DNA from 4 places in the Oleiphilus sp. HI0086 genome. Region 1 is predicted to be linked to each of the others. Evidence: predicted binding sites of a transcription regulator. Region 1 holds the regulator's gene; each other region holds the start of a gene.
What was found. Region 1 encodes sigma-54, which starts transcription at its own class of promoters, with help from an activator protein. Its sites were predicted from a motif close to TGGCACNNNNNTTGCTNT; they were not measured.
Positions count from the first base shown of each region.

Region 2: a site for sigma-54 is predicted at 2,884-2,901, ahead of glnK (P-II family nitrogen regulator). Genes of this name have one in related genera too.
Region 3: a site for sigma-54 is predicted at 2,950-2,967, ahead of flgB (flagellar basal body rod protein FlgB). Genes of this name have one in related genera too.
Region 4: a site for sigma-54 is predicted at 2,551-2,568, ahead of A3756_RS09950 (CmpA/NrtA family ABC transporter substrate-binding protein). Genes of this name have one in related genera too.

Region 1 is NZ_LWFZ01000918.1:4,992-10,652, forward strand. Features, by position in the region: gene lptB (LPS export ABC transporter ATP-binding protein) at 1-606, shown strand, start outside; gene A3756_RS16555 (RNA polymerase factor sigma-54) at 917-2,461, shown strand; gene raiA (ribosome-associated translation inhibitor RaiA) at 2,564-2,872, shown strand; gene ptsN (PTS IIA-like nitrogen regulatory protein PtsN) at 2,899-3,360, shown strand; gene rapZ (RNase adapter RapZ) at 3,403-4,275, shown strand; gene A3756_RS16575 (HPr family phosphocarrier protein) at 4,313-4,582, shown strand; gene mgtE (magnesium transporter) at 4,816-5,661, shown strand, end outside.
Region 2 is NZ_LWFZ01000962.1:3,749-9,409, forward strand. Features, by position in the region: gene A3756_RS17235 (GlxA family transcriptional regulator) at 1-467, opposite strand, end outside; gene A3756_RS17240 (YifB family Mg chelatase-like AAA ATPase) at 638-2,149, opposite strand; gene A3756_RS17245 (accessory factor UbiK family protein) at 2,344-2,592, opposite strand; gene A3756_RS17250 (hypothetical protein) at 2,585-2,881, opposite strand; gene glnK (P-II family nitrogen regulator) at 3,021-3,359, shown strand; gene A3756_RS17260 (ammonium transporter) at 3,427-4,686, shown strand; gene A3756_RS17265 (PilZ domain-containing protein) at 4,862-5,260, shown strand; partial or broken gene A3756_RS17270 (SOS response-associated peptidase family protein) at 5,370-5,661, shown strand, end outside.
Region 3 is NZ_LWFZ01000651.1:9,009-14,669, reverse strand. Features, by position in the region: gene queF (NADPH-dependent 7-cyano-7-deazaguanine reductase QueF) at 1-552, shown strand, start outside; gene A3756_RS09070 (adenylate/guanylate cyclase domain-containing protein) at 567-1,991, opposite strand; gene A3756_RS09065 (nitroreductase family protein) at 2,195-2,785, shown strand; gene flgB (flagellar basal body rod protein FlgB) at 3,011-3,418, shown strand; gene flgC (flagellar basal body rod protein FlgC) at 3,421-3,864, shown strand; gene A3756_RS09050 (flagellar hook assembly protein FlgD) at 3,878-4,558, shown strand; gene A3756_RS09045 (flagellar hook-basal body complex protein) at 4,631-5,661, shown strand, end outside.
Region 4 is NZ_LWFZ01000673.1:1,192-6,852, reverse strand. Features, by position in the region: gene A3756_RS09955 (ABC transporter permease) at 1-686, opposite strand, end outside; gene A3756_RS09950 (CmpA/NrtA family ABC transporter substrate-binding protein) at 933-2,288, opposite strand; gene A3756_RS09945 (ANTAR domain-containing response regulator) at 2,665-3,288, opposite strand; gene A3756_RS09940 (NarK family nitrate/nitrite MFS transporter) at 3,447-4,919, opposite strand; partial or broken gene A3756_RS09935 (NADP-dependent isocitrate dehydrogenase) at 5,435-5,661, opposite strand, start outside.

The DNA of each region.
Region 1 (5,661 bases):
GGTAAGACCACTTGTTTCTATATGATTGTAGGCCTGGTTAAGCATGATAAAGGCAAGATATCAGTTAATGATACCGACCTATCATCCATGGCTATGCATGATAGGGCACGAAACGGTGTCGGCTACCTGCCCCAGGAAGCTTCAATATTTAGAAAGTTAAGTGTTCGAGACAATATCCTGGCGGTACTAGAGATTAGAAAAGATCTTTCTCGCAGCGAAAGGCGACAAAGAATGGAAGCCTTACTCGAAGAGTTTCACATCACTCACATCAAAGATAGTCTTGGCATGGCCTTGTCAGGCGGTGAACGTAGGCGAGTGGAAATAGCCAGAGCTTTAGCAATGGAGCCTGACTTCATTCTACTCGATGAGCCCTTCGCAGGTGTCGACCCAATATCGGTCAACGACATCAAGTCAATCGTCTCTCACCTTAAAAGTAAAAATATCGGCGTACTCATAACCGATCACAACGTTAGAGAAACGCTGGATATTTGTGAAAAAGCCTATATTGTTGGTGATGGCCATATCATTGCTTCAGGAAGTGCTGAAGACATTCTGAATAATGAAAAGGTCAAACAAGTCTACTTGGGCAATCAATTCAAATTATAAGCCAGTGGCTAGTTCATAGCATTCGATTCGAACAGCATATACAAACAATTAAGCATGACTTTCAGCTTAGAAATGAGTAGCATGCAATTTTCACGTCAACAAGACGATAACTTGATCTAAAACAATTATTTGTAGGCTGGTAACGTAAATATACTTTTATTTGTTTCACACTTTGCTATCTTCGCACTACACTTGTGTAAATGAAGTAAATATAAATACGTTTATTCACAGCGACCATTTCCGCAAAATATAATAAGCGACAATACATGATTCAAAATTTAAGTCTTAAGTTGGTGACATCCTCATGAACATGAAGGTTTCTCTCCAATTAAAGCTCGGTCAACAACTGACAATGACACCTCAATTGCAGCAAGCAATCCGCTTGCTACAATTGTCGACTCTTGACCTTCAAAACGAAATACAAGAAGCATTGGAATCTAATCCTATGCTCGAACTCCAGGACGATAACAACGAGCCTGGAAATACAAGTGATAAACAAGAAAATCAGAATGAAAGTCATCAAAATGATGGCAACGAGTACGCCTCTCAGGACAACCAACAAAGCAGTAGTACAGACACCAGTTCGAGCGAAGCACCTGCTAGCAATGAAGCCGACACGCCTAGTGAAGAGTGGTCAGATACTATACCGGAAGATCTGCCTGTTGATACGGCTTGGGATGACATATATACAAACAATGCGCCCAGTGGTCCCGCTCCCGAAGATGACAACAATGCCTTCGAACAAAGAAACGCTGCTACCGAGTCTCTTGCAGATCATCTAGATTGGCAACTTAACCTTACCCCCATGTCTGATCGCGACCGATACATTGCGATGTCATTAATCGACGCAACTGATACAGACGGCTACCTAACGAATACCGTTGAAGAGATACACGAGGGGCTGCACAACTCAGATGACGAAGACCCGGTTGAATTAGATGAAGTTGAAGCCGTCTTAAAACGCGTGCAGCACTTTGATCCACCTGGGGTATTTGCCAAAGACCTGCCCGACTGTTTGCTGCTACAGTTACGCCAGCTACCAAAAGATACGCCCTGGCTACCACAAGCAAAGCTTGTAATCAGCCACTACCTGAACTTATTAGGATCAAGAGACTACGCTCAACTAATGCGACGCAGCCGCCTTAAAGAGCATGAACTGAAAGAGGTTATCTCTCTAATTCAGTCTTTGAACCCTAAACCAGGTGAATCCATTGCTTCTTCCGAGCCTGAGTACATTGTGCCAGATGTCGTCGTAAAGAAAGAAAAAGGACGCTGGAAAGTTGAGCTCAACCCAGAGATTGCGCCAAAAATAAGGGTCAATGCAAATTATGCTTCGTTTATAAAGAGAGCTGACTCCAGTAACGACAACACCTTTATGAAGGATCAACTTCAAGAAGCAAAGTGGTTTATTAAAAGCCTACAAAGTCGTAACGAGACGCTTCTAAAAGTGGCAAGTAAGATAGTAGCTCACCAACAAGGCTTCCTTGACTATGGTGATGAAGCGATGAAGCCGCTGATTTTACATGATATTGCTGAAGCGGTAGAAATGCATGAGTCCACCATATCTCGTGTGACAACACAAAAGTACATGCATACGCCACGAGGCATATTTGAACTCAAATACTTTTTCTCAAGCCACGTCAGCACAACTACTGGCGGAGAGTGCTCGTCAACAGCGATTCGCGCAATTATTAAGAAGTTAATATCAGCAGAAAACCCTAAAAAACCTCTTAGCGATAGCAAGATTGCCGACTTGTTGAAAGAGCAAGGAATTAACGTCGCCCGCCGCACTATCGCAAAATACCGCGAAGCGATGTCGATCCCCCCATCGAACGAAAGAAAAAGATTGGTTTAATACAATATTTGATAACTTGCTGCCTGCAGCAAGTTGATTTGATAAGCGAAAAGTGAGTCAATATTCAACTCTCGCTAAAAATAACGATGATAGGAGAATACTATGCAATTAAATATCACTGGCCATCATGTAGATTTAACTGATGCACTTAAAGAATATGTGAAAACCAAATTGCAAAAGCTAGAGCGCCATATTGGCGGCATTAGCAACGTACAGGTAACCCTTTCTGTATCGAAACAAGCACATATTGCTGAATCAACGCTACATATCGCTGGTGCAGATATCCACGGCCACGCCGAGAACGACGACATGTATGCCGCTATCGACCAGCTAGTTGATAAGCTAGACCGTCAAATTCTTAAGCACAAGGAAAAGAAAGTTGACCGCGCACACGGCGCAGCAGCACGCTAGTTATTAGCGATCTTTAGAGTCGAAAAATGTCTGAAAATAAAATTACTATCGAGGCCATCTTGTCACCGGAGCTAACCCAACGCGGTTTGCCCGGTGGTAGCAAGAAAAAAGTTCTTCAACAGGCTGCACACCTGGTCTCAAAACAATTTCCTCATCTTGATGAAACTGAAATATTTGACAACCTTATTTCTCGTGAACGACTGGGAAGCACGGGAGTTGGGCAAGGAATTGCCATTCCCCACAGCAGACTGGAAAACTGCAAACAAGTTATTGGTTGTCTATTTACACTTGAAAAAAAGATACCTTTTGACTCGATAGATAACGAAGACGTTGATATTCTTTTCGTTTTACTTGTCCCCTCCGAGGCGACGAGCGAGCACCTGGATCTTTTAAGTCAAATTGCAGAGAAGTTCAACAACACTGCTTTTTGCGATAGTTTAAGGGAATCTGCTACAGGCACTGAACTTTATCAGAAAATAATTGCTTAAGACCTACAAACCTTAGAAGCTCAAAATTGCTAGGAACTTCTTATGAAGCTCGTTATTGTCAGTGGCAGATCCGGTTCCGGAAAAAGCACGGCCCTTCACGTCCTTGAAGACATGGGGTATTACTGCATTGATAATTTACCGGTTGGGCTTTTACTAAACCTTGGTAAACAATCACTACAAGGTAAAGATACAAGGTTAAGTAACGTTTCGATCAGTATCGATGCTAGAAATCTGCAGGGTGGAATAGAAGCATTCCCCCAAGTTTACGAGAAGCTAAAGCAGATGGAGATTGATGTCGATATCATTTTTCTTGACGCACAAAGTGAGACGCTCCTAAAGCGCTTTCACGATACTCGACGCAAACACCCACTTAGCAGCACAACACACTCACTCACCGAAGCGATTGAAACCGAAAGAACGCTTCTCGACCAGCTGGCACTAAAAGCTGACCTGACTGTCGACACTACGAAACTAACCCTATACGAGTTAAGAGACCTCATAAAACTTAGAGTGACAGGCAAACGAGAGCAAGAGCTCGCCATACTCTTTCAATCATTTGGTTTCAAAAATGGTGTTCCTAGCGATGCAGATTACGTATTCGACGTTCGCTGTTTGCCAAACCCATACTGGGACCCAAACCTTCGTACTTTTAGTGGATTAGATAAGCCCGTCGTAGACTTCATGAACGCCCAACCCGAATCCATACTAATGAAGGAAGATATCATTAACTTTCTCAGTAAATGGCTTCCTCAATTCAAAGCATCAAACCGTAGCTACATGACTATCGCGATCGGCTGTACCGGCGGCCATCACAGATCGGTCTATATTAGCGAACAGCTTGGTGCGCACTTCAAGTCGCAATTTGATAATGTCCAAATTCGCCACAAAGAGCTACCTTCACCTCACAAAACGTAATAAACTACCCTCTTTTCATTAGCTTAGTAGAACATCCATGCTTTCAGAACAAATCGAAATTATTAACAAACTTGGTCTCCATGCCCGTGCAGCCGCTAAATTTGTCGGTACTGCAACACGCTTTGAAAGCAGTATTAAAATCGCAAAGGATGGCCGAGAAGTCGATGGTAAAAGCATTATGTCTGTGATGATGCTCGCCGCAAGCTGCGGATCTTTTGTTGAAATCAGCTGCGAAGGTGCGGATCAGGAAGAAGCAATGACAGCGATCAAAGACTTGATCAATGATAGGTTTGGAGAAGGCGAATAAGCGCTCACTAAATTTCAAGCCCCCCACTCTTATCAGCTCCAATAAACTAGAACTCACTTTATAAAAGCAAACTAAGGCTCTGTTTATTGGATTATTCTGACTGTCGAAGTGTCAATTCATGCGCTATACTTAAGCAAACGTTTAAGCTATCTATATAGGTCTAATTGTAATCATCACTTCACCAGGCTTATCTGTTTTATCACTTAGCAGTTAACTAGAGATCAACGTGTTCCATGCCTAGCCAATTTTCAAACAAAAGCGCTAAAGAGAAACTTCATAGTGTAAATGAAGTAATCGAAAGCGGCTCTATCCGGCAAATTGAAAGGGTTGTGAACAAGGGGCTAAACGCAAGTGATATTGCACACCTAATTGAATCCTCTCCACCGCGAGAGCGAGCACTAATATGGCGCTTGCTGAATGACGATTTAAAAGGTGAAGTCCTACAAGATCTCTCTGAAGACATACAGGCGCACTTCCTCAGCAAGTTAAATGCTCAGGAAGTCGTAAACTTCACAGAAGACCTCGATACAGATGATCTCGCCGACATACTTCAGCAGCTACCTGACAATGTATCAGCTGAAGTCCTTGAGTCAATGGACACGCAAGACCGTGCCCGTGTCGAGGAAGTCCTCTCATATCACGAGGACACTGCCGGCGGCTTAATGAATACAGATACCGTCACCATCCGCCCCGGTATCACTATTGACGTTGTGTTGCGTTACTTAAGAAGACACCGTTCCTTACCAGAAATGACTGACAAATTGTTGGTTGTTAGTCGTAAAGACGAGCTAGTCGGAACTCTGCCACTTAATAAATTACTTGTCTCTAATCCCACTGCCACGGTTCGGGAAGTAATGGAAACTGACACCATTACCATAGATGTCAATCTGACCGATAGCGAAGTAGCTAATCTATTTGAAAGAAGAGATCTCGTCTCTGCGCCGGTTATTAACAAGGAAGGCATCCTTCTGGGCAGAATTACAATCGATGACGTGGTTGATGTCATCAGAGAAGATGCTGACCATTCGCTAATGAGCATGGCAGGTCTTGATGAAGAAGAAGATACATTCGCCCCCGTT
Region 2 (5,661 bases), on a different contig from region 1:
TAAGTAATGAAGTGCTGGCGTTTTAGTTCAACGTGAGGGTAACGCTTTTCAAATTTATCAAAAAAGAACCAGTGAGTCGTAGCAGGGGTCTTGTCTAAAAGGCCTGCTTCTGCCAAGAAATAGGCACCGGCCCCTGTGGCAATAAAGTTAGTCCCTTCCTCATAGCGCTGCCTTAACATCTCTGGCAACTTGGGATAACGTTTCAATAAATGTACCGGATCTCTCCAATTTGGTGGAATAAAGATCCAGTCCATATGACCAAGAGATTCAATACGCTCTTCGATATTTAAAGGAATATCGCCAGCAACCTGAGGCTGTTTATCTTCGAGCTTAACCATATGCAGCTCAAGCGGCCTGGATTCCCGCGCCATGCGCGCCATTGCATTAGCGGCCTTCAGAATTTCATAGGGCCTGGTTATCCCTGAAAAGAGTGCGCGGTCATAAACTAGAAACGCAGCTTTTATCATTAGCTATTCCTCAACTTCCCTTCAGCAGTTTCGCTCACTTCACCACGCATTCAAAAGTGGCTATTTATTTATGATGCGTAAGTTTAGGCCATCATCTTAGCCAATTTCATAAAGCGATGGAAGTCACAGCTGTACGCCATAAGCTTTAAAGACTTTTCTTTACATAGCACTCAGCTACCAGACTTTCTATCCAAACCCCGGTAAGCCAAAGCTTCACTTAAATGAAGCATTTGAATACTCTCACTTTCCTGTAAATCTGCCAAAGTACGCGCGACTTTAAGAATCCGGTGAGCCGCCCTTGCCGACAAAGCCATCCTATCCATGGCGGACTCCAGAAAAGTGCGCATATCGTCTTGCATGGCACAATGTTCTGCAATCTCCCCACCCTCAAGCGCACTATTAAGCTTGCCCTGCCTGGTGATTTGCGCGTCTCGGGCTTTGCTCACGCGAGCCAGTACCTCATTCGAAGACTCACTAGCCTGAGCTTTGCCAAGTAAAACCGATGCAGGTTGACTCGCCACTTCGACATGCAAATCGAAGCGATCCAATAAGGGGCCCGACAACTTCCGCCGATAGTTACTTATCTGCTGGGGGGTATCAGTACAACTCACTGTAGGGTGGCCGCTATAGCCACAAGGGCATGGGTTCATTGCTGCAATTAACTGAAAGTCTGCCGGAAATGTCAGGCTCGCACTGGCTCGGGAAATTCTGATCTCCCCACTTTCAATCGGCTCCCGAAGTACTTCAAGCACCGAGCGTGCATACTCTGGCAACTCATCCAAAAACAATACACCATAATGGGATAAGGATATTTCACCAGGCTTTGGCTGTGCGCCACCACCAACGAGCGATACGGAAGAAGCTGTATGGTGAGGAGAACGAAAAGGCGCTTGCATCATCAAGCCCGGTTTTCTGGGAATACCCGCCAGCGAATAGATTGAGGCCACCTCCACTGCCTGAGCATTGCTTAAGCGTGGCAGAATACTTGGCAGGCGAGAGGACAGCATGCTCTTGCCTGTCCCTGGAGGGCCGTAGAATAATAGGTTATGGCGTCCAGCTGCTGCCAACTCCAAAGCACGTCTCGCTTGGAACTGACCCTTAATATCAGCCATATCCGGCTGCTTTTCGTCTTCCAAAATCATTTCTTCATAAGAAAGGGCTTGCAAAACACCGGGTGATTTAAGGTGCTGGCAAATTTCGCTCAAATGGCGTGCGGGGAAAATTGTATCGCTGCCAGCCATTTTCCCTTCATCAGCGTTACCATATGGGATAAATAAACATCGGCCGTCTTTTACGCTGGCAATAGCCGTGGGTAATACACCGGCAACCGGGCGCAAGTCTCCGGTTAAGGCCAGCTCACCAATAAACTCACTTTCACCAAGCTTTTCCGAGTCTATTTGACCTGTCGCAGCCAGGACTCCAATAGCAATTGCCAGATCATATCGTCCCCCTTGTTTAGGCAAGTCTGCAGGCGCCAAGTTAATGGTCACACGCCGATTCGGAAATTCGAAGCCAGAGTTGATTAAGGCACTGCGTACCCTTTCTTTGCTCTCTCGAACAGCCATTTCTGGAAGCCCAACAATCGCTAGGGATGGCAAACCATTTGAGAGATGAGTTTCGACTGTCACCAAAGGTGCATCGACACCGAGCTGAGCCCGGGTATAGATAATAGATAACGACATCGCATTCCTTTGCTAAGTTCATATCTGTTTAAGAAGGTAAGGAGCTGTATCAGGTAGACCGGAAAGCGCCTCATTAATACGCTTTGTATTAACTATTGCGCCATTTTAGATCAGCAGCATTATGCCCCTCAGTAGTGCAAGCACTGCATAAGTACAGTGCAAGAACGAACAAGTTCCATCTGTTCGTCATTAAATCAAGCTGACTTTTTCTCTAATTCAGCAAAATCTTTTTCTAGTTGTTCCAATTTGGCGCGTGTTGTTTCCAGCACCAATTGCTGAGTCTCAAACTCCTCACGAGTGACTAAATCCAGCTTGGAAATGACACCATTAATAAGAATTTTCAGTTGCGCAGTCAGATCCTCTTGAGCCGACTTTCCGGCGTCAGGTAATATCTGACTAACCTGTTCGTGGATGGTGTTAAGTACTTCTTGAGGGCTAAGCAACAAACGCTCCTTGGAATGCCTGGGACATTCTTTCTACATCAAACAAAAGAGCTATTCTAACACGCCCTGCCAGCGAAACCCACAACCCTAAAAAGGACAGATCTATTTTCAAATAATCAGATCCTCCCCCTATAAAAATCACCAAAGAGATGCGCTCGCCGCCAACCCGCATCAGATATTGCGTCATTATGGTGCGCCAAATCCAAGCCCGCACCACAAGACCACAACAAAACCACCACTCAACAATAACACTTAATCTTATGTAACTGTTATATAAGCTTTTTTTCAAACTGGCACACCCCCTGCTATATACCGATCAGATTTGTTATTCCGAATGAGAGATTCGTTTTTCATTTTGAATAGCAAACAAGAACTAAAACACATTTTTTTAACTAGTAAATATTGCAGCGACAGCACAGGAGATATCCATGAAACTCGTAACTGCCATAATCAAACCATTTAAGCTGGACGATGTACGTGAGTCATTGTCTGAAATTGGCGTACAAGGTATTACCGTAACTGAAGTTAAAGGTTTCGGCCGTCAGAAAGGTCACACGGAATTATACCGTGGCGCTGAGTACGTTGTTGACTTTCTTCCTAAGGTTAAAGTTGAAGTTGCCATTGGTTCCGACTTGGTTGACCAAGTTGTTGAAGCTATCAGCAAAGCAGCTAATACCGGCAAAATTGGTGACGGTAAAATTTTCATTTCACCGCTTGAGCAAGTTATTCGAATCCGTACCGGTGAAACCGGCACTGATGCGGTTTAAATCTCATTCATCACTAAGCAACTAATTTTTTAGAATACAGTACGGAGATTTCCTTATGGAAAACGTAATGAACAACATTTATGAATTGCAGTATGCAATGGACACCTTTTATTTCTTGGTGTGCGGCGCATTAGTTATGTGGATGGCAGCAGGTTTTGCCATGCTGGAAGCAGGCTTGGTTCGCGCCAAGAACACCACTGAGATCCTAACCAAGAACGTTGCACTGTTTGCAGTATCATGCACCATGTACCTAATCTGTGGTTACGAGTTCATGTATGGCGGCGGCTTCTTCCTATCAGGTACTGACAGCGTTGCAACTATAGACGTTGCTCAAGCTCTAGCAGATTCTGCTGAAAACGGCTTCGGCGGTGACTCTGTTTACTCAGGCGCTTCTGACTTCTTCTTCCAGGTCGTATTCGTTGCAACGGCAATGTCTATCGTATCGGGTGCGGTTGCTGAGCGTATGAAGCTTTGGGCTTTCCTAGCATTCGCAGTTGTTATGACGGGTTTCATCTACCCAATGGAAGGTGGCTGGACTTGGGGTGGTAACTCTGTGTTCGGTATGTACGACCTCAGTAGCTATAGCGATTACGCTGGTTCAGGTATCGTTCACATGGCAGGTGCTGCAGCAGCATTGGCTGGTGTTATCATGCTAGGTGCTCGTAAAGGCAAGTACGGTGCTAACGGTCAGGTTAACGCTATCCCAGGTGCGAACCTTCCTCTAGCAACGCTAGGTACATTCATCCTGTGGATGGGCTGGTTCGGTTTCAACGGTGGTTCTACTCTTAAACTGGGTGGTATCGAAGTAGCTAACGAAGTAGCAAGCGTATTCTTGAACACTAACGCTGCTGCGGCAGGTGGTTTGATCGCTGCATTGATCGTTGCACGTATTCTATTCGGTAAGGCTGACCTTACAATGGCATTGAACGGCGCACTAGCAGGTTTGGTTGCGATCACTGCAGAGCCTGCTGATCCTTCTCCACTACTAGCAACGATCATTGGTGCGATCGGTGGTGTTATCGTAGTATTCTCAATCGTAACACTTGATAAGCTTAAGCTTGACGATCCTGTTGGTGCAATCTCGGTACACGGTGTAGTAGGTCTATGGGGTATCTTCGCAGTACTTCTATCAGACGCTGACGCTACATTCGCTGGCCAGCTGGTTGGTGCACTAACGATCTTTGTTTGGGTATTCGTATGTAGCTTGATTGTTTGGGGCGTTCTTAAAGCAATCATGGGCATCCGAGTAACTGACGAAGAAGAGTACGAAGGTGTTGATATCTCTGAGTGTGGTATGGAAGCTTACCCAGAGTTTACTCGCGACTAATCTCGAGTTAAACAAACTAAAAAGCGCCTCATTGTAGGCGCTTTTTTATGCCCGCCTTTTGCGTCAAAGCAGCCAACAAAAGACACATATAATTACTATCAAGACATTGATACTTCCGCAGCTCTAGACTATTGTTGTTAACTCCTCGCCAACTCTGACCAGGAAGTTTCACATAGTGCCCGATAAAAAGAAGATTACAGAAGCTCTTGAAAACACTCAGGAAATTACGGCGGAAGCTTTGAATGACGGAGCCGAGCGCCGTCAATACACAAGGCGTTCAGCCCATTGGCGTGCAACAATTACAACCCGCAAGAAACAAGTCGTTCAATGTAAAACGAAAGACATCTCTGAACGTGGAACCTCACTGGTAAGCCCCGTAGACTTCCGAAAAGATGCTTTGGTGCTACTTCAAATTGCCGCTTTCTACAATGGCAAGAAAATGGAGTTCAAAGTACTGGGCGAGATCAAACACACCTCGATCGCTCCGGACGGCTTCACGCTTGGCGTATTTATTAAAGAAGCGCCGGACACTGCTTTTGCATTTTTTAAAAAATATGCTGAAGGTCAGATCTAAATCAAGGGAATCAGTAATTTGCCTCTGACTTTTCGTTAATTTTTCATCACAGCCTATGATAATATTCCAATAAGGTAATAAGCTTAGTTTCAGGCAGAGGCTCCTTTACATGTGTGGAAGATTTGAAGTAGACAAAGCCATCGTCGATACAGGCGTATTCGAAGCATTTCATATACTTTTTCATGCCATAAACAATCATGACCAACGCCCTTCACAAGAGGTCGCCTGCCTTCACTATCAGCATGAGAAGCTATCGCAAACGCCTGCTCTCTGGGGGATCAACCCTCACTGGGCACATCACACCATATTCAACGCTCAGGCAGAAACCGTCGCCACCAAGAAGACCTTTAGTTCTGCTTATGCACTACACCGTTGCGTAGTACCCTGCTCGGCCTGGTTTG
Region 3 (5,661 bases), on a different contig from region 1:
CGATTGTTAAGTAAAGACTTAAGTGCTGCGGCCGGTGGAATCGTTTCTGTAGAGGTTCTTGCATTAAAAGATACAAGACATCATGTGGCAGAGAATTTATGCCAGGGAAGTTCAGCAGAAGAGTCTTTATATGCTAGCGCAGAGTGTATTGATGAAATAGATGCGGAAGACTTTGAATATCAGCCGAACCCTGAGCTACTCAAAACGGTGCCAGGTGGGGTTGAGGTGAACGAGACGCTCTACTCTGACTTGCTTCGCTCGAATTGTCCTGTGACGGGGCAACCAGACTGGGGGACTGTATTTATTCATTACGCGGGGCAGCAGATAGATCGCGAGAGCTTACTAAAATATATTGTATCTTTTAGGCAGTGTCAGGACTTTCATGAGCATTGTGTCGAGCGAATCTTTATTGATTTACTGCAATATTGCCATTGTGATTCTTTAAGTGTTTATGCGCGCTACACTCGCCGAGGTGGCTTGGATATCAACCCCTACCGCGCAACAGCAGATCTTAAGGCGAGAACGGAGAGCCTGAGAACTCCAAGGCAGTAACGAGCGTTATTGTGTTAGCTGTCTTTTAGTTTCTCAGTTGCTTTTTCAAGGGCATGGACGATAGCGTCTTTATTAGTGTCGTCTATTTTTCCGGTATCCAGATACATCGCAAACCCTTCAGCTTCATGCTCTATGAAGCTCTGACCGGCACCGATATCGCGTCTAAGGTCAACGATTTGATAAATCGGAACGGGTCTAGCGAAGCCTTTAACGGTAATCTCTCCCTTATCACGACACATAACCTTATCTTTTATCAGAGAGAAAGTTTCGTAAGAAACCAGGATTTCGCCTGGCTCTGATAGTGCTTCCAAGCGAGAAGCCAAGTTAACTTCCTTGCCGATAATGGTGTAGTCCATGCGGTTTTCAGCGCCAAAATTTCCTACAGTGCTGAAGCCCGTACTGATCCCAATCCGAATTTGCAGTGGCGTCTTGATTCCTTGGCTCTTCCACTTTTGACGCAGTATCTTCATGTGCTTACGCATCTCAATTGCCATGGAAACACAAGCCATCGTATCTTCTTTAGCGCCACGACTGGTTGGGTCACCAAAGAAAATCATAATACTGTCGCCAATAAACTTATCGATTGTGCCGCCGTATTTTAAGGCGATTTGCGACATTTCGTTGAAGTAGTTGTTCAGCAGCTCGGTCAAACCTTCGGGTTCCATTTCTTCCGACAGCTCTGTAAAACCTTTGATGTCAGAGAAGAAGATAGATAGACGCTTGCGCTGTGTTTCCAGGCGCACGTCACGTTCGCCGGTAAAAATTGACTGCCAGACTTGTGGAGATAGGTATTTAGCAAGCTTGTGAGAAAGCGATATAGACTGCTCTCTTTGTGTCTGAATCTGGTGCTTGGCCTTATGTAAGGCTTCGGCTTGTTGGTGGGTATAGTAAGCAGTAACCGAGACATAGACTGTAGCGCTAATACCGGCCACTAGATCGACAATCATTGGTGCGTGAGGCGCGAAGTCAAGGCCGAATATCATGGAGGAAATAATGGTGGAGGTAAGTAAGATTAGGTTGCCTTTGAGCCAGGTCGACATACCTCCAACGACGATGAAGCTAAAACTCGCCATGAGAATATTGAATATGGTTGCCGTCGGGCTGAAGTCAATTAGTACAATAATGACACCGACCAAAGCGCCATCTATTAGTAGTGTGTTCTCACGTGCTGCAGCGCTTTGCTCTAGCTTTAAATGTCTAATAACAAAGTAAAGAAGGTGTGGCCATAACATGGCCGCAGGAATAAACCAGATCAAGTAGTCGTGGAAATGTCCTTCAAGAACACCGACCGCCATCGTGATACTAGACGTCAAATAAGCCAAAACCCTGCCGTTGTATGCGGGCATGACTGACGGTGGCGTATCTATTTTGTCGGTGGAGTGTTGTGTCGCCTTATTCTGTGTTGACGATTTTTTATTAGATATTTTCAATGGGATCATTTTTTCATACATCTCTGATAAGCAGCAAAGGTTATCAGTTCCCTTATATATAGACAAATTTTGCTTACACTGTTTTAATTTCGTTCTTGGGAAATAGCGCTTGCACTAAGGTTTCGTGATCTAAATGTGGTTATATCATTATGTTCACCTGAAAAGAATAGTGCAGGTTAGGTAGCTTATATTAAAGCAGGAGATACGCGGGTATGAATGAGCATAAAACAATTGATGAGGCGGGCTCTCATGCGGTGTTGGAAATATTGAAGTCCAGGGTTTCTCATCCTCGCTTGAGTGCTCCTGCCCCAAGCCCTGATCAAATGGAAACTGTTTTTCAAGCAGCGCTTAGGACGCCTGACCATAAATGCTTAAAGCCATGGCGATTTCTTGTGATCGAAGGGGACTCGTTACATCGTCTGGGTGATTTGTTTTGTCAGGCTGCTGAAGCGAATGAGGGAAAGCTTAGTGAAGCGCAAGAAAATAAATACCGCTCAATGCCGCTTCGGGCACCCAAGATCATCGTTGCTGTGTCCAAAAACATCGAACACCCTAAAGTACCTTTCGAAGAGCAGGTTGTGTCCTGCGGCGTTGCGGTGGGTTATATGTTGTTAGCGCTTCAGGCGCAGGGCTTTGGTGGTATTTGGCGTACCGGAGAAATGGCATTGAATGGCGACGTGAAGCAAGGCCTGGGTTTATCGCTCGAGGAGTCTATCGTGGGCTTCTTATATATTGGTACACCGCTTGCCGAAGCCAAAAAGTTAGCGCCTGTTGCTAGTAAGGATTACTTTGTCCCATGGTAGTGCTAGGCGATTTTCCTCTGACTATAAATTGGGTCAACCCAGGTGATATCTTCGCTTGTTCCCTCAAAAAACGGCAAATCTAAAAGGATAGGAATTGCCGATCTAAAAAACTCCATAAAACCATAAGTATTTGATTTTTAAGTATTAAAAAAATATTTATTGGTTGGCATCGCAATTGCTTTATCTAATCGTAGAAACTTTATGATGAAGCAAGTGGGAGTATCGATGTCGATTTCATTCAGCAATGCATTAGGAATTCACGAACAAGCGCTGGAGTTACGTGTTAACCGTGCTGAGGTGTTGGCTAATAACTTGGCTAATGCAGATACACCCGGATTTAAGGCAAGAGATATAGACTTCAAAGCGGTCCTGGGTAATGAAATGGCTAGCCAGGGAGGCGCAAAGTCTCTCGAGATGGCGACCACGAACGGACAGCACTTGCCTCATGCTAACTCGAGCGGAAGCAATGAGTTGCTTTATCGAACGCCCAGCCAGCCATCTGTTGACGGTAATACCGTTGATACCCAAGAAGAAATGGCAGAGTTTATGAAGAATACCTTGCAATACCAATCCAGCTTCCAGTTTTTGAATGGCAAGTTCAAGTCACTAACCAATGCGATTCGGGGTGAATAAATATGTCTCTTAGTCAGATTTTTGATATTGCCGGATCCGGCATGGCTGCTCAATCTATTCGCTTGAATACCACTGCTAGTAATATTGCTAATGCAGACAGTGCGGCAAGTAGTATTGATGAAGTATATCGCGCCCGAAAGCCCATCTTTTCGGCTGTCCAAGAAGATGCCATGCGCCAGGCAGTTGGTGGGGATTTCTTACAGCAGACGCCTGAGTCGGTAGGTGTTGAAGTAAAAGGGATTGTTGAAAGTGATGCACCTTTGGATATGCGTTACCAGCCTGACCACCCGTTGGCTGATGAGCAGGGATATGTGATGTACCCGAATGTAAATGTCGTTGAAGAGATGGCTGACATGCTTTCTGCTTCTCGAAGCTTTCAAACCAATATTGATGTAATGGATGCGGCAAAAACAATGATGCAGCGTTTGTTAACGCTAGGTCAGTAAGGGGCTAAATCTTATGACAGATATAAATACAACGGTGTCTTCTGCTGATGCTTTATCAGACTACCGCTATGAACCGACGACCAAAACACAAGGTTCGTCTGATCTAGGTCAGAATGAGTTTATGGAGTTGATGATTGCCCAGATGGAGAATCAAAGCCCGCTGGACCCTCAAGATAATGGTGAGTTCATTTCTCAGTTAGCAGAGTTTAGCTCTCTTGAAGAAATGCAGAAACTAAGTTCGCAAGTAGAAAGTTTTGCAACCCAGTATCAGTCTAGTCAGGCTTTGCAGGCTTCTGCAATGGTTGGGCGAACGGTTTTGGTGCCAGGTACTGAAGCTCCCATGGCGGCAGACGGAACAATTAGTGGATTGGTTGATCTTGAAGCCAGTACAGGTTCATTAAAGGTAAGTATCTTTAACGGTTCTGGTGAGTTGGTTAATCAGGTGGATATGGGGCAACAACTTGCCGGTTCTGTACCATTCTCGTGGGATGGAACAAATAGCAAGGGGGAGCAGATGCCCTATGACAATTACACGATCGCTGCTGAATCGAATCAAGGAGGAGATGTAAGTCAAATTACGACCTTGCTTTCCGCCAATGTGAGTAGCGTATCGATCGGGACTGGTGGTGCCATTTCGCTTAACTTAGCCGGTATGGGCGCTATTCCTTTAGAAGATGTTAGAGAGATTAACTAGGCATGAGTATGTGTCTGGCGTGCGAAATAATTGTAATCATTACGACAAAAAGAATCAGAAGAGAGGTGTAGTATGCCGTTTAACGTTGCATTAGGTGGGTTGAGAGCATCCTCCACGGACTTGGAAGTTACGGGTAATAACATTGCGAACGCGAGTACTGTTGGTTTTAAGCGTTCGCGTGCCGAGTTTGGTGATGTTTATTCCAATAGTTTTTTCGGCAGGGGGGCTACCTCAACGGGAGACGGTGTCGCAGTACAAAATATTCGACAGATGTTTGGTCAGGGTAACGTAAGCTTTACTGACAATAACCTGGACTTAGCAATTACCGGAAATGGCTTTTTCGTGCTTAGTGATCAGGGTGAGGCCAAATATTCGCGTGCTGGTCAGCTAGGTGTGGATAAAGATGGTTTCATGGTCAATAACACGGGTATGCGTGTCCAGGGCTTTCAGGCTGATGAAGGTGGGACGGTATCGGGAGTTCTGGGTGATCTGGTTGTTGATGCGAATGATCTGCCTCCATCAAGATCAACTAATGTCGAAGCAGCTTTGAATCTGGATTCTTCAGAAGAAGCTTTGACTCAGAGTGGCACAACGATTAACTCGAACGGTGCAACGGATGTTGGTGTAGCACAAGCAGGAATTGTGAATGGCTATGCGAGTCAGGATATCGAAGTGACCTTTCCGGATGGCACGTCGCAGACCATTACAACGACTGCGGAATCAACTGCCGGGGCAATTGCATCTCAGTTTTCGCTTTTAGAAGGTGTGGATGCGACTGCTAGTACCAGCTCTACAATAACCTTAGCTGGATATGATAATGCCTCAGGAAATATGAGTATTAGCTTAAACGGAATTAGTTTCCAGCCAGCCGGTGCAACAGATGCATTGCAATTGGCCGACTTGGGAACTCGTATTAACTCGTCTGCGTTGGTGGGGGTTACCGCCGTCATAGATAGTGCTACTGGTGATTTGCAGATTATTCAGGATCAAGGAGCTAACTTGGTATTCGGTTTTGCGGGTGTCTCGGGCGATAGTTTTGAGGTTCTTGGGAGTGATGCCGCGGCGACGCCGGTAGTGCTTGACCCTGATGCTGTTCCTGCCGT
Region 4 (5,661 bases), on a different contig from region 1:
CCGGTAAAGATCATCGGTACTGATGCAGGTAAAACAATTTTCTGAACATGTTTCAGAGCAGGTAATCGCAACACCTTACTTACGTTGACCAAGTTATCATCAATGGATGCAACACCCACTGACGTATTGATCACCATTGGCCATAAGCAGCAAAGTGTTACGGTGATCATCGAAACAATAAAGGACTTGGCTACCAGTGGATCTGACGAGACGTAGAGTGCACTCACCAAGATTGTCACCAAGGGTAACCAAGCCAAAGGAGAAACAGGTTTGAACACCTGAATAATCGGGTTAACAGCCGAGTTCAGTGTTTTATTCAGGCCAATGGCAATGCCTAGGGGAATCGCTATCGCTGCAGCCAATAAGAAGCCAGAAGCGACCGTCTTTAAGCTGGTAAAGATCTGATCGAGGAAAGTTTCTTTCCCGGTATACGCTCTGATTTTAGGCACATAAGATGGATCTTCAGCCACTCGTGCCGCATTTCTTTTCTCTTGCCTTTCGTAGAAGGCTTGCTCTTTAGTCCGCTCGGAAACGTGCTCATCATATAAAGAGACGAACTGCTCCATTACCATCGCGGGACCCGGAAACTGCCCCAAAGAAGTTTTAACACTCTGTGCGGCTGCCGCCCAAATAATGAGAAATACCGCAATACCTGCCATGGGTATTGCCAGAGTCTTCGCTGCCATCGCACCAAACTCTAATACCTTATCCAACCAAACAATTGGTTGTTCTATATCGTCCTTAAGAGATGTCGCCGTTGACATAATCTTCTGCTCCTGCTTAAAGCTACTTCAGTTAACTGACGACTCTCGTTCTAACAAACATTGAGAGCCGATCAAGATAAATCTTTCTTAGACAAACTTCGTTATCAGCAGTCAGACAACAAACCCTGGTTCAGGCCAGCATTTGTCGTCCGACATATGTAATACTCTTTAGATCTTGTCGCCTGATTTCAGACCAATTGAGAACTTCTCGATATACTTGTTTGGTTGTGTACCGTCATAAACAATGTTATCGATAAAGTGCGTTTGTGGGTCACGGTAGCCATCTTCAGTAGAGAAGTCTGGGAAGTCAGCCGCTTTCGCTTTACCTTCTTTGATCAAAGACTGCGCCGCACGTGCATAGATATCAGGACGATATACTTTCTTCGCCAAATCTTTGTACCACTCGTCGCTCTTATCTTCAGAGATCTGACCCCAACGACGCATTTGCGTTAGATACCAGATAGCATCTGAGTAGTATGGGTAAGTCGCGTTATAACGGAAGAATACGTTGAAGTCTGGTACTGAACGCTTATCGCCTTTCTCGTACTCAAAAGTACCCGTCATACTGTTTGCAATAACGTCATAGTCAGCACCAACATAGTTAGGTTGTGACAAGATCTTAACCGCTGCTGGACGGTTAGCATTGTTGTTAGCATCTAACCACATCGCTGCACGAATCATCGCTCGCGTTAAACGAACTGTCGTATTCGGGTATTTCTCAGCAAATTCTTTAGTAATACCAAATACTTTCTCTGGGTTGTCTTTCCAGATCTCGTAATCAGTCACTACTGGCACACCGATACCTTTGAATACGGCCTGCTGGTTCCAAGGCTCACCTACACAGTAGCCATAGATCGTGCCGGCTTCCAAGGTAGACGGCATTTGTGGTGGAGGTGTTACTGATAGCAAGGCATCTGCATCGATCTTACCTGTCGTGTCACCCTTATGAGGCGCGTAGTAGCCAGGGTGAATACCGCCCGCTGCTAACCAGTATCTTAGCTCATAGTTATGAGTCGAAACCGGGAATACCATCCCCATGTTAAAAGGCTTTCCATCTTCCTTGTACTTCTCGACAACTGGCTTCAGCGCATCAGCTTTAATTGGGTGAACAGGTTTTCCATCAGCCATCTTTGGAATATTTGGCTTCATCTGTTCCCAAATATCATTTGAAACGGTGATCGCATTACCATTCAAATCCATTGAGAAAGGCGTAATGATATGAGCTTTAGTTCCATAACCCATCGTCGCTGCAATAGGCTGTCCCGCTAGCATATGTGCACCATCCAAGCGACCGTCAATTACGCCATCAAGCAAGACCTTCCAGTTAGCTTGAGCTTCAATTTTGACGTACAGGCCTTCATCCTCAAAGTAACCGTTTTCATAGGCGACAGCTATTGGCGCCATGTCTGTTAGTTTGATAAAACCGAAAGTTAACTCCTCTTTTTCCGGATAGCCTAATTTCTCTGCATGCGCCGCGCCGCTAGTCATACCAACTGCGACACTTGCGCTGATTACTGTTGTCATCGTTGCCGTTTTTAACGATTTAAACCACTTCATAAAACGCTTCCTTTATATCAATGAATCAATAATAAACTTTCAAAAAATCCAAAAAAAAAGGCGCCCACCGATTAGTCGCCTCTAATGAGACCACTAACTGATGAGCACCTTTGCTCGTTCAAACCTGACCGCGCCATTGCGATCTTGTTTGATGTCTTTCTGATCGCCGTTGATAGAAAGACATTATGTTTTGTTTCATGAACGCCTTGCGTTCGTAGATATACTAGTTAAAGCACAAGCCGTGCCAACTTTTTATCCCTTATATATCAACTACTTGACAATATCACGCAGAAATACGACCCATTTCAGTGCACCAAGCACTTACTAACGACTTGCTTTAGGGCTACTCGACATCACCCAATAAGGAAAACACATCAATAATGCTTTCAGCCACTTTCACAATCGGCTGCCCCTTATCCATCGCCAACTTTCTAAGAGAGGTATATGCCTCATCTTCACTCAGGCCCTTCTGTTTCATCAACAAACCTTTAGCCTTCTCTAAGGTCTTTCTTTCGGCCAATTTGGTTTTTGTCGTGTTTAATTCCTTTATTAAACCTTGCTGCTCATGAAAACGAGCTACTGCGATATTAATAATTGAAGGCAAGCGCTGTGGCTGTATATCATCCACAATAAAAGCACTGACACCGGCCTTCACCACCTTCTGAACCAGCGGCGGCGCATCCTTTTCTGAGAAAACAATGACGGGAAGCGGCATGCGCTCTCGAAGTTCGACCAGTTGCTGTAAAGTGTCTTCGTCGGGCAAGTCCATGCCCACCACAAGAATATCAGGCTGATGCTCCTCTGCTTTCTCCAGCATAAGACAAGCATCTGTGACAGTCTCGATTATCGGATAAGCGTTTTCGCGAAGAGCTCTGCGTAACAACGCAGCTCTTGAATCCAAGGGATCAATTAACAGTGCGCGTTCTTTTTGAGAGAGCCCTGTATTTGAGATAACAGCTCTAGTCATACGACACCACCTTATTCATAAATTCAGACACAACTAAGTATGAAATACTCATTCCCTTCTGGCATAGGTCTGATAAATATTAAATGGTAAAAAATAGAGGGTATAAAAAGGAGCGAGCCTGTCAAAAGTACAGGCTCGCAATCAAGTCCTAGCTAAACCTAGCTAACCTCGATCATTTGAACAGTGCCATCAGGTAATACTTCATGCATATGACCTTTAGGCTCATCCAAGAACTGAACCAGAGCCAAGCAAGCCACCGCAGCACCTGCAATCACCATAAAGAAGGTCGATGCATCAACAAAAGAATAGACCGTCAGGAAGGTCACGCCACCCACGTTGCCATAGGCGCCAACCATACCTGCAATTTGGCCAGTCATACGCCGCTTAACCAGTGGCACCATAGCGAACACTGCACCTTCACCAGACTGAACAAAGAACGAACAAAGCAACACTGCCGCAACAGCCAATGGAATCATCCAGGTGCTATCAACTAGGGACAGAATCAAGTAACCGACCGTCAAACCAGCAATCAGAATAGTTAAGGTTTTCTTACGACCAAACTTATCTGATAAATATCCACCGGTAGGACGCGCCGCCAAATTCATCAATGCAAATGCACCACCCAACAAACCAGCCATAACAGGTGTTAGATCAAAGGTTTCCATGAAGAATGCTGGCAACATTGACACAACAGCTAATTCTGAACCAAAGGTAACGAAATAAGCCCAATCAAGAATAGCCACCTGCTTAAACTTATACTGGTCGTTTTCTGGTAGAGAAGTATGTAAATGTTCTTTGTTCACTTGATAGATTGAGTGCATTTGGAAAGCAAACAGACCAGCGAGCACCCCCCATAAAATGTTTGCTGTTGTTGCCGATAGTAGACTTACACCCGCTGGAGATAGCTTCCATGTCAAAACAGCCAAGGCAATATACATAGGCACATTCATCGCGATATAGAACCAGAAATCACGCTTATTACTTACTTCCAAACCACCCGATTTCTTTGGCTTAAAGTAAGTCGAACCTTTCGGTGTATTACGAACATTTTTGTAAAAGATCATGCTATAAACAAAAGCAACAACACCTGTTGTTGCGATAGCATATCTCCAACCATCATCACCACCATATACGTAAGCTGCTACCGCTGGAAGAGTCCATGCTGCAGCTGCCGAACCGAAGTTACCCCAGCCACCATATACACCTTCTGCTAAGCCAACCGTCTTCGCAGGGAACCATTCTCCCACCATACGAATACCGATAACAAAACCCGCACCAATAAAGCCACACAAGAAACGGAATAAGGCTAACTGCTCATAAGTTTGAGCTAGAGCAAAACCCCAACAAAGAAACGCCGACACCATCAACAACAAGCTATAAACAGCGCGCGGCCCAAACTTATCCACCAACATCCCGACAACAATACGCGCTGGTATAGTAAGTGCAACGTTAAGGATCAATAACGCCTTCCACTGGGCATTACTCATATCAAATGCTGCCATAATGAAAGGCTTCATTGGCGCATGACTGAACCACATCACGAAGGTCAAAAAGAATGCAAACCAGGTAAAGTGCAATATTTGTGTCGGTCGACTGGAAAAATCCAATAACCTTAATCGAGCTTCAGACATGCGGGGTTCCTTAAATAGATTGAATGAAAACTAGGCCACCATAATCAAAAGTCGATCCAACTAAGATTTTTTTCTTTACTTTCAACAAGATAAAAACAGATAATTACACAAACGACTTGCGCACAGACAGATTCCAACATATCCTCCAGCCAAAACGCACCATTCTGAAGCAATAGAAAGACTACCTTTTACTTCTCGCACCATATTACGCTCGCAAAACCTAAGCTATCACATGAAACAGCTTTACCAAGGAGCACACCAACTCATTGTGCACTATTTGAACAACCTGCATACAAACAATCTGCCCAAAAATCCAGCGTAAACCTAGGTACCTCAATCAAGACTTACCAAATTGGTGCCTTCATGACAGTGAAGAGCTACCCTACGCTTGACCCAAAGACCTATAAGAACGCTCAACACTACAATCGATAGTACCTTCCAGTCATTTATCTATGAAACTCTGGGCATAAAAAAACCGGCCTGAGCCGGTTCGGTTTTTTTTCACTCAGATACGCTTACAAATTATCAAGCGCTGAATTAAAGGTATCACTTGGTCTCATCGCCTTAGTCGCTTTCGCCACATCAGGATGGTAGTAACCGCCAATATCGACAGGCTTACCTTGCACAACCGTCATTTCAGCAAGAATAGTCGACTGCTGCTCTTCTAATGTCTTAGCCAGCGCTGCAAAGCGCTCTTTTAGCTCAAGGTTATCATCTTGCGCAGCAAGCGCTTTAGCCCAAT